DNA from 2 places in the Mesobacillus thioparans genome. Region 2 is predicted to be linked to the other one. Evidence: predicted binding sites of a transcription regulator. Region 2 holds the regulator's gene; the other holds the start of a gene.
The links. Region 2 encodes LexA, which represses DNA repair genes until DNA is damaged. Its sites were predicted from a motif close to CGAACATATGTTCG; they were not measured.
Positions count from the first base shown of each region.

Region 1: uvrB (excinuclease ABC subunit UvrB) is a predicted target of LexA. The motif match lies at 5,726-5,739, and genes of this name have one in related genera.

Region 1 is NZ_CBCSFH010000006.1:257,989-265,847, forward strand. Features, by position in the region: gene ACNAZ4_RS12640 (polysaccharide deacetylase family protein) at 1-662, shown strand, start outside; gene uvrA (excinuclease ABC subunit UvrA) at 717-3,596, opposite strand; gene uvrB (excinuclease ABC subunit UvrB) at 3,604-5,583, opposite strand; gene ACNAZ4_RS12655 (CsbA family protein) at 5,885-6,112, opposite strand; gene ACNAZ4_RS12660 (EAL and HDOD domain-containing protein) at 6,238-7,479, opposite strand; gene ACNAZ4_RS12665 (helix-turn-helix transcriptional regulator) at 7,599-7,859, opposite strand, start outside.
Region 2 is NZ_CBCSFH010000001.1:76,255-84,113, forward strand. Features, by position in the region: gene ACNAZ4_RS00470 (DUF896 domain-containing protein) at 1-53, opposite strand, end outside; gene ACNAZ4_RS00475 (YneB family resolvase-like protein) at 129-776, opposite strand; gene yneA (cell division suppressor protein YneA) at 802-1,116, opposite strand; gene lexA (transcriptional repressor LexA) at 1,270-1,893, shown strand; gene ACNAZ4_RS00490 (hypothetical protein) at 2,072-2,269, shown strand; gene ACNAZ4_RS00495 (ATP-dependent DNA helicase) at 2,320-4,242, opposite strand; gene ACNAZ4_RS00500 (hypothetical protein) at 4,402-4,935, shown strand; gene ACNAZ4_RS00505 (GNAT family N-acetyltransferase) at 4,922-5,458, shown strand; gene ACNAZ4_RS00510 (hypothetical protein) at 5,512-5,928, opposite strand; gene ACNAZ4_RS00515 (hypothetical protein) at 5,999-6,316, opposite strand; gene ACNAZ4_RS00520 (ribonuclease FAU-1 family protein) at 6,342-6,908, opposite strand; gene ACNAZ4_RS00525 (hypothetical protein) at 6,901-7,500, opposite strand; gene ACNAZ4_RS00530 (GNAT family N-acetyltransferase) at 7,591-7,859, opposite strand, start outside.

The DNA of each region.
Region 1 (7,859 bases), on a different contig from region 2:
AAGAAAATATTCAACCTGCTCAAGATGCAGCCGACATTCCCGCTAAAGAACCTGCCGAAGCTCCTTCAAAAACAGTCTACTTAACATTTGATGACGGACCACACAAGGTATCAGAGCAAATTTTATCGATTCTGGATGAGTTTGATGCAAAGGCTACCTTTTTCATGCTGGACGGGAACATGAAAAACTTCCCTGAGGCGGTAAAAAAGATGGCAGAAGCCGGCCACAGCCTCGGAGCGCATGGAGTCACCCATGACAAAACGAAAATCTATCAGTCTCCGCAAACCGTCGTCGCAGAAATGGACCAGACACTGAATACGATCAAAGAAATCACCGGGATTGATTCGACGCTGATCCGCACGCCATATGGCAGTGCCCCTTATATGAAGGATCCTTATAAAAAAGCGGTCAGTGATAAAGGGTACCAGCTGTGGGATTGGAATGTCGACAGCAAAGACTGGTATTACCGCGATAAACGGCTGGTTGCCAATACAATCGCCCAGGTTGCAGACAAAGCCAAAAAGGATGAGCCGCTCGTCATCCTCCTGCATGAAAGAGAAGAAACCCTTGCCCAACTGCCTCAATTGCTGGAGTACCTGAAAAAGCAGAACTATGATTTTAAAGCGCTCGATGCCGAAATGATCCCAATTCAATTGAAATAGTTATTCTTCACGCAAAAAATCTCTTCCGAAAAGGAAGAGATTTTTTCATTTAGACTAAGCGTTGCTCGTGCTTTTTTCTTTTTCCTCGATTTGTTCTTTCATCCGCAGTCTGTCGCGTTCCAATATCGGCTTGAGGTATCGGCCGGTATAGGATTCCTCCACTTCGGCGATTTTTTCCGGGGTGCCGGTAGCGATGATAGTGCCGCCGCGGTCTCCGCCTTCCGGTCCGAGGTCGACGATATAGTCGGCGGCTTTGATGACGTCTAAGTTATGTTCGATGACCAGCACGGTGTCACCATTTTCGACGAGACGCTGCAGGACGACAAGCAGGCGGGAAATATCATCGACGTGCAGACCGGTTGTCGGTTCATCCAGGATATAAAGCGAACGTCCAGTTGAGCGTCGGTGCAGCTCGGATGCCAGCTTGACGCGCTGCGCTTCCCCGCCGGAAAGGGTTGTCGCCGGTTGGCCGAGTTTGATATAGCCAAGGCCGACATCGTAAATTGTCTGCAGTTTGCGGGCGATCTTCGGTATGTTGGCGAAGAATTCGACACCTGCTTCAACTGTCATATCAAGGATATCAGAGATATTTTTCCCTTTGTACTTCACTTCCAATGTTTCGCGGTTGTAGCGCTTGCCATGGCAGACCTCGCATGGGACGTAGACGTCAGGCAGGAAGTGCATCTCAATCTTGATGATGCCGTCGCCGCGGCAGGCTTCACAGCGTCCGCCTTTGACGTTGAAGCTGAAACGGCCTTTTTTATAACCGCGCACTTTCGCTTCATTCGTCGAAGCAAACACATCACGGATATCATCGAACACACCTGTGTACGTTGCCGGATTCGATCTTGGCGTACGCCCGATTGGCGACTGGTCAATATCGATGACCTTGTCGAGATGGTCGACACCTTTGATTTCCCTGAACTCGCCTGGCTTGCTTTTAGCTCTGTGCAGCTTCATCGCCAGCGATTTGTGCAGGATTTCATTGATCAGCGTACTTTTACCAGAACCGGATACACCGGTAACGGCCATAAAGGTGCCAAGCGGGAACTTCACATTAACATTTTTCAGGTTGTTTTCCTTCGCGCCCTTGATTTCGATATAGCGGCCGTCTGGTTTGCGGCGCTCGATAGGCAGCGGAATAAATTTTTTGCCTGACAGATACTGGCCTGTCAGCGAGTTTGGATCCTCCATGACCTCTGCCGGCGTGCCTTGGGAGATGATTTCTCCACCATGGACACCTGCGCCAGGGCCAATATCGATCAAGTGGTCGGCCGCAAGCATCGTATCTTCATCATGCTCGACGACGATCAAGGTATTGCCGATGTCACGCATATTTTTCAGCGTATCGATCAGCCTGTCATTGTCTCGCTGGTGCAAACCGATCGAAGGTTCATCCAGAATGTATAGTACTCCGGTAAGGCGCGAGCCAATCTGGGTTGCCAGCCGGATCCGCTGGGCTTCCCCACCGGATAGTGTTCCGGCAGCACGGCTCAGCGTCAGATAATCCAACCCGACATTTATCAGGAAGCCGAGGCGCTCCGTGATTTCACGGAAAATCATGTTCGCAATCTTCATTTCTTTTTCAGAAAGTTCAAGTCCCTCGAAAAATTGGTGTGCTTCCTCAACCGACAACGCCGTCACTTCACCGATATGGCGGCCGTCAACTAGTACAGCAAGGGTTTCACGCTTCAGCCTGTAGCCTTTGCATGTCGGGCAGGCGTGCTCGCCCATATATTTCTCCATCTGTTCGCGGATATAATCAGAGCCGGTTTCCTTATAACGGCGTTCCACATTCTTCAATACGCCCTCGAACACAATATAATTTTCCCGGACCTGTCCCCAGTCATTTTCGTAACGGAAATAAATTCGGTCCTTCTCGGAACCATACAGAATCTTTTCCATCTCGTTGTCAGGCAGATCTTTCACCGGTACGGACATATCAATTCCATAGTGATTGCAGACTGCCTCAAGCAGCTGCGGATAGTATTGAGAGCTCGTCGGTTCCCATGGGGCGATAGCGTGCTGTTTTAATGAAAGCTCCTTATTCGGGATGACAAGGTCGACATCCACCTCAAGCTTTGCGCCGAGTCCGTCACATTCCGGGCAGGCACCGAACGGACTATTGAATGAGAACATCCGGGGCTCAAGCTCGCCGATGGAAAAGCCGCAAATCGGGCAGGCATGGTTCTCGCTGAACATCAATTCTTCCTCGCCCATCACGTCAATCAGGACATTCCCCTCACCAAGCTTGAGCGCCGATTCAAGGGAATCCGCCAAACGGGCTGCAATCCCTTCCTTGATGACAATCCGGTCGATGACAACTTCAATCGAATGCTTCTTGTTCTTTTCCAGCTCGATTTCGTCACCCAGGTCGAGCATTTCCCCATCAACACGGACACGGACATAGCCCTGCTTTTTCACATCCTCGAGGACTTTGGCATGAGTGCCCTTACGGCCGGACACGAGCGGAGCCATGATTTGCAGCTTCGTTCTCTCCGGATATTCCAGTACGCGGTCGACCATCTGTTCAATCGTCTGCGAGGTGATCTCTATATTGTGCACCGGGCAGGTTGGTCTTCCCACCCTTGCGAATAACAGTCGTAAGTAATCATAAATCTCCGTCACCGTTCCCACAGTGGAACGCGGGTTCCGGCTTGTTGTTTTCTGGTCGATAGAAATCGCCGGGGACAACCCTTCGATTGAATCGACATCCGGCTTGTCCATTTGGCCGAGGAACTGGCGCGCGTATGCAGATAATGATTCAACATAACGGCGCTGTCCTTCAGCGTAAATCGTATCGAACGCCAGCGAGGACTTTCCTGAACCGGAAAGTCCTGTCAGCACAACAAGCTTGTCTCTCGGAATGGTGACATCTATATTTTTCAAATTATGGGCCCTGGCGCCTTTGACAATCAGTTTATCCATAGCCATGTTATCGTCATCCTTCCGCTTTTAACTCAAGAATGAGGTCACGCAGCTCGGCTGCCCGTTCGAAGTTGAGTGCCTTCGCTGCTTCCTTCATTTCCTCTTCCATATTTATAATCACTTGTTCGCGATCTTTCTTCGTCAATTTCTTCAGGCCTTCTGCCGGGCTGTAATCTTCCTGATCCTCGGCAGCAATCGTCGCACGGATCACGTCGCGGATACTCTTCTGAATCGTTTGCGGTGTGATGCCATGCTTTTTATTATATTCTTCCTGGATTTCTCGGCGGCGCTCCGTTTCACTGATCGCTTTTGTCATTGAATCGGTCATTTTGTCTGCATACATGATGACATGGCCATTTGAATTCCTCGCCGCACGTCCAATCGTCTGGATCAACGATCTTTCTGAACGGAGGAAGCCTTCCTTATCGGCATCGAGAATCGTCACAAGTGAAACCTCTGGGATATCCAATCCTTCCCGCAAAAGGTTGATTCCGATCAGGACATCATATTTACCAAGCCGCAGTTCGCGGATGATTTCAATCCGTTCAAGCGTCTTGACCTCTGAGTGCAGGTACTGGACCTTGATGCCAATTTCTTTTAGGTAATCGGTCAGATCCTCGGACATTTTCTTCGTCAAAGTTGTCACCAGTACGCGCTCATTTCGTTTTGTCCGCTCCTGGATTTCACCGATCAGGTCATCGATCTGGCCTTCAATCGGCCTTACCTCGATGGTCGGATCAAGCAATCCAGTCGGTCGGATGATTTGCTGGACCATCTCCGGCGTATGCTCAAGTTCGTACGGGCCTGGAGTTGCCGATACAAACACAGCCTGTTTGACATGTGTCTCAAATTCCGCAAAAGTCAGCGGACGGTTGTCCATCGCAGATGGCAGACGGAAACCATGATCAACCAGCACCTGCTTTCGCGCCTGGTCACCATTAAACATTCCCCGTATTTGCGGCAATGTAACATGCGACTCATCGACAACAATCAAAAAGTCATCAGGGAAGTAATCGAGCAAAGTATACGGAGTCGCACCAGCTGGCCTCAGCGTCAGGTGACGCGAATAGTTTTCGATGCCGGAACAGAAGCCCATCTCGCGCATCATCTCAAGGTCATACCTTGTACGCTGTTCAAGCCTTTGTGCCTCAAGCAATTTCTCATCGGCACGAAGCACTTCTAGTCGCTCTTCCAATTCTTTTTCAATATTCTCGATCGCGATCTTCATCTTTTCTTCACGGGTTACGAAGTGGGATGCCGGGAAAATCGCAACATGGTCACGTTCCCCGATAATCTCGCCGGTCAGCGCATCGACCTCACGGATCCGGTCGATCTCATCGCCGAAAAACTCGATCCTCATGCAATGCTCATCACGCGAAGCCGGAAAAATCTCGACAACATCGCCGCGGACACGGAAAGTCCCGCGCTTGAAGTCAATGTCATTCCGTTCATACTGGATATCAACCAGCTTGTGGAGCAGCTTGTTCCTTTCAATTTCCATGCCGGTCCTTAAAGACACGACCATGTCACGGTATTCATCCGGATTACCGAGACCATAGATGCAGGATACACTCGCAATGATGATGACATCCTTGCGCTCGAATAACGAAGAAGTAGCCGAGTGGCGCAGCTTGTCGATCTCATCATTGATGCTTGCATCTTTTTCAATGAAAGTATCCGTCTGAGGCACATAGGCCTCCGGCTGGTAGTAATCATAGTAACTGACGAAATACTCCACCGCATTGTCCGGGAAAAATTCCTTGAACTCGCTGTAGAGCTGCCCAGCCAATGTCTTGTTGTGGGCAATGACAAGCGTCGGCTTGTTCACTTCCTTAATGACATTTGAAATCGTGAACGTCTTCCCTGTTCCTGTCGCACCAAGTAGCGTCTGATGCTTCTTGTTATCGCGAATGCCTTTCACCAGCTCTGTTATTGCCGCAGGCTGGTCTCCCTGCGGGGAATATTTCGAGACTAATTCAAATTGGTCCTTCACAGAAAAGCCTCCTGTAATTTAATTTCTGTCAGGTTCATTTCCTTACGAAATAAGAACCTTCATATATATAAGCCTTACATGGTTGTCAAAAAAGTCATATCCTCATTCTACCACAAAGCAGGTAAAACAAACCAACAAAAAGCGAACAAACATTCGAATTGTTATTCTTCTTTTAATAGACACTGTTGAGCAATGTCGAATGATTGTTAATCAAACGTTTGATTTAACATTGCTTGGTGCTGTTACAATAAGAAAAACCTGCCGAACAGGATTCGACAGGCTTGCTTTTCACATTTTTCTGCTATTTCTTGTTCCGACTCCTCATCTGATTGGCCAGAAAGAAGCCGAACGTCAATGAGAACGCATCGACGACGATCAGCAGGAAGGAATCTGTATACCCTTTATAAACAGAAGCCGCAATCAACGCGACCGTCAACACAAGCGCAAGAACATGGTTATAGGCAACCCGGGTAAAGAACACGACCATTAAACCAGGCAGGAGCAGTGCGGACAAATATTTCAGCACCAATGGAAAAACACCTCATTCAGAGAGAATTTCGAACTTTATCTATGTAAAAAATATAGCTTTTTTAGCGGCAGGTTACAAGAATTTACTTTACAAAAGAAAAAGCATGCAGCAGCATGCTTTAAAGATTATGGATTCACTTCAGTCAAAACCTTGGCTGCCCAGTCACTCGCTTCTCCATAAAGCCTGAAGAGCTCTTCCTTGTCCATCATGGTCGGGTTGAAAGCAAGATCAAGATTTTCAAGGAAGGCATGCTCAATATCAATTAAAAATTGAAGCATGACGTATTCATCATTCTTTTCCCCTGATAAAGCATCCTTCAGCTCATTGCTCAGCGGCAGGTCTTCAAGCAACTCCTCCATTGGGTGGTGCAGCAGGGAATCCATCAGGGAAAATATACCGAGAAGAAAATATTTGGAGGCCAACACTTCTCTGCCTATCTTCCTGCCAATCAGTTCCCCCAGCTTTCCGCGTTTCAGGGACAATTCGATGATTTCCCTTTCCTTTGAATTGCCGGTACCTGTGTCTGCTCCCCTGATGGCAAGTACATAGATCCATTTTTTTATTTCATTAAGCCCCAAAAGGATAATGGCCTGTTTGATTGAGGAAACCTCGTTCCGCGGCCGGAAAACTGGATTATTGATCAGCCGCAACAGTTTGTATGAGAGCGAAATATCCTTTTCAATGATATCTTTTATTTTTTCCAGGTCTGGTTCTGGGCTCTCAGTTTCTTTCAGGATCTGAAAATAAGAATGATAGTAGGATGGGATATCATAACTGTTCAGGATAACCGGCTTGCTAAAGTAAAAGCCCTGGAATAATACAAACCCATCTTCCTTTGCTTCAAGATATTCTTCGATTGTTTCGACCTTTTCGGCAAGAAACTGGATGTCCCTTCCCTTTAAAAAGCGGATCATTTCCTGCCTGTCCGTTCGGCTGGTCGTCCTGAAATCTATTTTGATAATATCAATAAAGTCCAATAATTGAACCATCAGTTCGTTCCACTGGGAAACAAAAAAATCATCCAGCGCAATCGTGTACCCATGTGATTTCAATTCCTGGCAAATTTTCAGGATTTCATCATTCAATTCTACGGTTTCAAGAATTTCCACCACAATGGACAATGGATTGAAATAAGAAGGAACACCAAGTTTTAATAGTTTATCAGTAAAATTAATGAAGCAAGGTTTGCCATTCGATAAATCTTTGACACCGATATTCAAGAAGCTATTCACAATAACGTCCGTTGTAGCCTGGTCCCCATCTGTATGCTGATAAGTATTGACTGCGCTGCTCCTGTAAAGCAATTCATACGCAACAGTCTTCTCATTCAAATCAAATATAGGCTGCCTGGCAACATAAATATCCATAAAAGGTTCCTCCCGGGGACTAAGAAAGACAGTTCTGTAAATATTAAACAATATTATTGTAGGAAAAATATACTATTAATTTACAGGTTTTACAAGAGAGAAAATGAATAATTCCCGGGCTATTCAGTAAGGCGTTTGATTTTTTTACGGATCGACTCTCTTGTCCTGCCGAGCATATTTGCAATTTCTGCCAGCGTTTTCCCGCAGCAGTGCCATTCAAGGACCAGTTTTTCTTCTTGCTTCGTCCATGCTTTATAATTCGTGACTTGCTTTGCGATTTTACGCTCTTCTGCCACCCACTCCGGTTCAGGAGGGAGTTCATCAAGCTCAAGTTTGGAAAAGTCAATTTTATGGCGGTTGCTTTTAGCCCACGCCCAAAA
Region 2 (7,859 bases):
TTTGCTTTCCTCGCCAGCTCATTGATTCTAGCAATTTTATCACTTGATAGCATTGTAAATCTCCTTTGTAAAAAAGTACGTCAAATGATATCTTACTAAATTTTTTTGAGTTTTACAAGAAAGGAGCCTCATTCCTCATTTGTCTCGATATACTCAAGATATCTTCGATTGACTGTCGCCTTGGAAACATTGTAGCCGAATCCTTTAAGAGTCGCGGCAATTTCAGCAAAAGTAAGTCCATTATTCCGCAGCCTGACAATTTCCGCAATCGGCATGTCTTTTCTATCCCTGCCGGAATGTTCACCCTGGTTTTTGAGATTGCGCTGAGGCTTGTAACCATGGTCGACCGCACGTTTCATTCCGCGTTTGATTTTTATGTTATGGATCTTCCTCTGATACTCTTCCACCATGCTGACAATCTGGAGTACCATGGAATCCGATTCAGATAGTTGAAGTTCCCCACTGTGGGAGATGCTGTATAACTTAACGTTCTCCTTGAGAATGCAGTGAAGGATCGCAACCTTTGCATTTCCTCTTCCAAGCCTGGTCTCATCCTGAATCAATACGGCATTGACCGACTTGTCCTTGATCAACTCCAGAAGTTCGAGGATCCCGTCCCTTTCAAGGTCATACCCACTGGCTTGTTCCTTAATGATACTCATCACTTCGAATCCACAGTCTTCTGCAAGACGGAGTAATTCTTCCTCCTGCCTGGCAAGCGATGTTTCCTGTGTTTCCTTCGTAGTACTTACCCGGCAATAAATAATCGCTTTCATGCTGTCACCTTATTCTATGTACAAATTATCTTTCTGCTCCGGCAATCTGAGTAGGTTCCACATATTCATCTCTTACCGGGATGACAAGTTCATCTCCTGGAAAGACCCGTTCGCCTACGATCCCATTTTCTTTTTCTACCCAGCTCACGAATTCATTTTTTGACAAATGATGTTCACTGGCATATGTCTCAGCGATCTCCCACAGTGATTGTCCTTCTTCTATAGTAACAGTTATGTATGCTTCCTCGTTATTTAAATGTGCTTTTGCCACGAGTGAAAAAATCACGCTGACAGCAAGAAGGATCAAGGCGTAAGAATAGTTATCCCATATTTTTTTCATGTCCGACACTCCTTAACGAATATATGTTCGCTTATTTGATTTTATTATAATACGAACATTTGTTTCGTGTCAACTTGAAATTCGAACTTATGTTTGTATCTGTGGGATAGACATGGTATAATTAGGACAAGAAAATATACGAGGTGCGTGAAAATGACAAAGTTATCAAAGCGGCAACAAGATATATTTGAATTCATTAAAGGTGAAGTCAAGAAAAAAGGATATCCGCCATCCGTACGCGAAATCGGTGAAGCAGTTGGACTGGCATCAAGTTCTACTGTACACGGCCACCTTGCAAGGCTCGAAAGCAAAGGGCTGATCCGACGGGACCCTACAAAACCGCGCGCAATTGAAATTCTGGAAATTGAAGATGAAACCCGTATCCCTAAATATAATGTTATCAACGTGCCTGTTGTCGGTAAAGTTACAGCCGGTATGCCAATAACGGCAATCGAGAATGTAGAAGAATACTTCCCTCTACCAGACCGTCTGGTTCCTCATGATGAGCAGGTTTTCATGCTGGAAATCATGGGTGACAGTATGATTGAAGCTGGGATCCTTGATGGGGACTACGTAATCGTCAAGCAGCAAAAGACAGCCAATAATGGAGATATCGTAGTAGCAATGACAGAGGATGACGAAGCTACTGTCAAACGTTTCTTCAAGGAGAAGGACTATTTCAGGCTCCAGCCGGAAAATTCCTCAATGGAACCGATCATCCTTCGTAATGTATCGATTCTTGGTAAAGTCATCGGTGTCTACCGTCATATGCACTAAAAAGCAAGCGGGCTCCGCTTGCTTTTTTTCGTTCTATTAAACTTTCATTCTTTAAATGATTCTATGAGAAGAGCACATTCGCCATCAAAAATAGATACAAGCCCGGACAACTTGTCCCTTTTCCGAATAAGATATCGTGTAAGCAAACATTTCTTTTTGGAAAGGAGTTGAGTCTCGAATGGGAAACAACCGGAATAACAACGACGTCGCAGGAGTTTTCTTTCCTAACCGCAACAATAACCAGGTAAGGGCGACTGTTGATTTTGATGACCTCTGCCGTGCTGTCCGTCGATGCATCATCAATGATTTGGTTGCTGGTGCACAAGATGAGAATGATCGCGGCCGCGATCATAGAAAATGCGGATGCAGAAACTAATTTTTCTCAAAAAATCCCGAAAGGCTTAGACCTTTCGGGATTTTTTTATCTTAATGGATTTCTTTTACAGGTAGCACTCCTGTTATTTCTTTCATGAATTCTGCTTTTTGTGCGCCGGTAATCCACAAGTGCACGACACCTTGATCCTGGCTGCTTCTGATCAGCCGGCCTATACCCTGTCTTAATCGAAGCAGCATGTATGGAACGTCAACTTCTGCTGCAGGGTTGGCCGCATGCTTCCGTTTTGCCTGGAAGACCGGGTCATGAGGCGGGAATGGCAATGAAGCGATAATAACCTGTTTCAAAGATTCACCTGGAACATCAAGACCTTCCCATAGACTGTATGAGCAAAGTACAGAGCTGGTGACATTCTGGAAGTCTTTTACGGTTTCACTGATTTCGCGGTCGCCTTCAAACAGGATGGCAAAATTCCATTCCTGTTGATCGGACCATATTCTGAACCTTTCCATTTCCTGCATGGAAGAAAACAAAACCAGGGAACTTCCATTGGAAGTTCGCAAATCCGTACCTATCTGCTCCCACTTTTGATTTTCGTCATCCCTGATATGTGCTCTAATTTCCATTTGCTCTTCATAATCAAATGGTGAAGCTACCGTGAAAGAAGAATATTTTTCAATCCCAAGACTCCTGGCTATATAGTTGAAGTCCCCTGCCTGGGATAGAGTTGCTGATGAGAACACAAAAGGGATATTTTGTGCAAAAACTTCTTTTTTCAAGATGTCCTCTACCAGGCGAGGCATGATCACGAGTGAAGATTGGACTTCATTCTCTTCAAGCCAGAAAATCCCTTCATCATTCTTCAGGAAAATCGATAGACCATACGCGAAAAACTCGAGGTATTCTTCCATGATTTTCAAGTGGTATTCATCAATCAGGAACATTTCTGCGTCAAATACCAGCTGGTCCATTAATTCGCTGACCTTCTTTTCCAAAGTTTCAGCTGTTTTCCTGATCGCAGGATGCTTAGCAACTTCTTTCCGATTCGAACCCTCAACAGCAGTCGAGTTCTCAACCAGCAGGTCGAACCATGAATCATGCAGCTCTATAATATCCTCGATTAGATAAAGAGATTCCTCCCGGACATCCTGGTGCATATAACCTGTTAACACAGTCGTCAGAGTTTGCGAATTAAATCTGTAAGTCAGTCCTTTTTGTGCTGCGAATTCAAGCAAATGGCCTTCATCGAATATGACGGTACTTGCTTCTGGCAGCAATGGCATCTGGCCCTCTCTTTTGCGTGATTCTTTTGTCCAGACATGTTCCATGTAAAAATCATGCGAGCAAATAATCAAGTCTCCGGCATGTCGATAGTAATCACGATTCAATGTTTGTCCACAGCGATGGCGCCAGCTGCACGTCGAACATTGCTGGAGCGGATCCCAGGCCATCTGGGACCATTTTTCATTCGTGACCCATGGATATTCCTTCCGGTCACCATAACGGCTGAACGAATTCATTGAAATGCCTTCATCAAAAATAAAGTCAGGCAGCTGGTCATGGACATCAAGAACTTCCATGTCGTCAGAAGTGTTGGAAAGCTCATCAAGCTTCTTGACACATACATATTGCTCCCTTGCTTTTGCAAGCCTGACGTCCACCTTGAGTCCTAATGCCTGTTCGAGTTTCTCGATATCTCCGCCCTCTTTTACGAGCTGTTCAATCAGCGTTTCATCTGAGCAGGATACAATCGCAGGCTTCCCCATATAACGAGCATAGAGAATCGCGTAAATCAGGTATACGAAGGTCTTTCCTGTACCTACACCAGCTTCCGCAAACACAATTCCTTTGTTCTTAAAGGCCTGTTCCACCTGGAAAGCCATATAAATCTGTTCGTCGCGCAACTCATAGCCCTTTTCAGGCAAAATATCATAAAAAACATCACCAATGTAATCTCCTAATAAATCAAAGAATGTATCATTTTTAGTGATGGTAAATGGAAGGTTTTTTGTCATTCAGGTTCTCCTTGAAAATTGATTCTGGCTAAAAGCCAGCTTTAATCATAACAGAAAAAAGTGCTGTACGTGAAAGAATTCATTCTGGTAAAAATTCTAATTACTCTTTTGGAATTTTCTGCTATTATTATTTCAGACTGTATAGAAAGGAGTCGTCATATGAAATCTAAAAATTTTATGTACATGACCATATTCGTTCTCGCAGCATTGATCTTACTCAATCTTTATCAGTATAAAAGAATCTCTGACCTAGAAATACAGGCAGGATCTGATTTCCAGCGGAAAGTAAGGGACTCTATATTTCTACTGGAGAACGATGCTGTTCCGGCCACATGGATAAAGATCTTGAATGAAGAAGATGGCGAATTCACATTTGCCGTTCATCTCGGGGAACTGTCTAATCAGGGCAGACAGTACCATATGATGAATGGAAAGATCTCAACGTTAGGTACAATGTGGGATCAACTTGCTGACCATTATACGGACTTAGCAAAGAGTATAAAAAATGGCAGGGAATACACACAAATTGAAGACCAAATCAACAAAGATAGAGAATTTCTAGTTAGGTTGTTAAATGATATCGACTCAATATCAGGTGAAAATGAAAAGCTTTATTACAGGGAGTTTTCTGATTCAGAATCCAAAACTTCTAATATGGTGTGGAGGGAGTATAAAAAATATGAAAAGCGTTGATTATATTATTCGCCCGGAAGACATTCACGATATCCATGGTATCAGCGTTCTAAATCGAGCGGCTTTTGAAAATGGTGAAAATGAAGCCCGTTTGGTTGAACTGATCAGGGATTCTGAACATTTCATTCCAGCCTTAAGCCTGGTAGCTGTTGATGAGAAAGGCGAGATCATCGGACATATTCTTTTCAGCGTAATCAGCCTTGTTACTAACCAAGGTGTGATTCCAACTATGAGTCTCGCTCCAATGGCCGTGAAGCCAGAATATCAAAATAGCGGAATCGGTTCAGCACTCGTCACGGAAGGCCTGAAAAAATGCAAGTCTTTAGGATATCAGCATGTATTTGTACTGGGCCATCCTAACTTTTACCCTAAATTCGGGTTTCAGCCCTCGAAAAATTTCGGTATCCAAGCTCCCTTCCCTGTACCAGATGAAGTGTTCATGGCAATCGAGCTTGAGTATGGCTCATTGAATGGATTGGAAGGTAAAATCGAATATCCCCCAGCTTTCAATGCTGTAAGCTGAAAAAAGTGTCCGTATTGGCACTTTTTCTTTTTTGTGACACTAAAACCAACGACCTATTCACCTAGCAGCAATGCAGATTTTAATTCACGAACTTCCGTTTTATCTGTTAATCTTCCATACGCTTCATTTTCCTTGTTGCTGATTATTGTTGCAGACTCTCCCTTAAACCAGATTCGGTATTCATACAAACTCTCAGGCATATTTTTCTCTTCCTGGATGAAGAAAATCGCCAATACATCTTCTTTCCTTGCCATATCCGCCTTCGTCTTTGGGGACCACTTAATTTCATCAAATGCCTGCTCTATTTTGTGCAGCTCATCTTTTTTGGCAATTATTCTTTCCTCACCGTCCTTCATGCCATCCTTGGTTATTTTTTGCACATCGACCCTGGTTAATTCCGGTTGGAACTTCGGACTGCAACCAGTCGTGAAAATGATTATAATGATTGTTGCGATAACAAGATTTTTCATTTGAATTCCTCGTTTTTATTTTAGTGAAGGACCAGTGAATTTAGTTAATATGGTATAAAGAATGGTACATTTATGAATAATGGCCTAAAAAAACCTGGTTATAATCAGCTACTTTTAATTCTTCCGCTGAAGTAATGACTTCAAGGAAACGCTTATACAATTCCTGGATTTCAGGCAGTTGGTCAACTGAATGAATACTGTGAGTATAGCTTTTTTCATCCTGATAGATGTGCATCTCAATCCACTTGGAACTGTCTGCCCTATTTTGCAAGTAAATAGTCTGTTTATTGGTGAAACGAGAATATATTTGCTCCGATTTAACTTGGATATCAAGGTAATCTCTTTCACGCTCTGGCTTAATGCTGTAACTATATGTTTTAACGAACATAATGGAGTTTATCATCCTTTAAATATTACTTGAGTAAATCTAAATCCTTCCGATCAAAATACTCTTTATGGACCCTGGTCAATTGAAACAATTTAAATTCATTTGTTTCTATCAGTTTCTTAATTTGCTCGGCCTCGGTTATTGCGATGTGATATAAATCCTCATTGATCGCTCCAGTTAAAAGTGCTTTCTCAAGTTCATCATGATCTTTATAGTAGACTTCTCCGTTTGGAATTATGATAATATCCAGAAACAGGTCATCCCAATAAGGCCTTTTGTTTTCAAGCCCATTTTGAAGACAAATATCGATATACCACTGAACAACCTCCCCCCTGGCATTAAACATGGTAGTGACGCAATGGCATTGTCCTTCTGGAAAATGTTGTAGCCAGGTATAGCCATTGTTTACTATGCAAACCTTTTTATCTTCGTATTGGAAAAATAATGGTTCGGTGACTTTATTCACTTTCAATGAAGTGACATATCCTCGGAAGCCTTCATCTTCAATAAGTTCCTGATGAAACTTTCTCTGGATTACCCGTTTCCAATCGGCTCTATCACCGTACCTTCTTTCTAGCACTGGCTTATTCATATAAATCTCCCATATTATTAGTTAGCGGAATATTGTATTCCTCCAGTTTCTCCATAATTCTTTGCTTGTTAAATGCTACCTTGCTGTTATTTGGCAATTTGATCACATTTCCATCGCTGGTGGTGAACATATAATGATCCGAAACAGTTACTCCTTTGGTTTTGACGAAGATCTCCTTCGCTTCCTTAAGATCCTTCCAGCCATAAGACTGGATTTCATTGAAACTTTTCGCTTCATTAAAATGCAATCCCTCGTCATTCAGATAGTAATAATTCGAAATACTGAACATAAAGAAAGGTATACATCCAAACATAAGAAGAATAGTGAGCCACTTGAACCCTTTCCAATCGAATTTCCATTGAACAAACAAATAAAGGAGCAGCGTGACAGCAAGCCAAAGCATGCCGACCATAAACAGAATGTAAGCTGATGGCGGTGTCACATAAAACCACTTATCTTTTGTCAGGTATAGATAATCCTGTATAAAATAAACGAAAACAAGAGGCATGAATAAGCTGCTGATGATCAGAATGATGGCTGAAACAAGAATAATATTCGAGGTATTCTCGGATTTGAAGGTTAATTGGGCCATAACTCTTTCCTCCTTTTACCAGATACCTACTTTACGCGTAAAAGGACATAAAGTTTCAAATAAATTAGATTATTCTTAAAATAAAACCGACTAAAAATGCCTTTCCATTGGCTCTTGGCAATGAGTGTATCCATTTTTTCCGTAGAAATTGATACTTTTATCGCTTGGCCAAACAATTATGAACTCGAACTTATTCTCTTCAACCCAGGAGTTAACTATCGATAACAATTCACTTCCAACACCCTTCCCTCTATATGCCGGCACAGTATAAACATTTGTCATGTATGCGAACGGTTTTGTGATCCTGCCGGGGCGAGGAACCTTCTCGATCAATTCAATATAAATATGTGAAATGATTT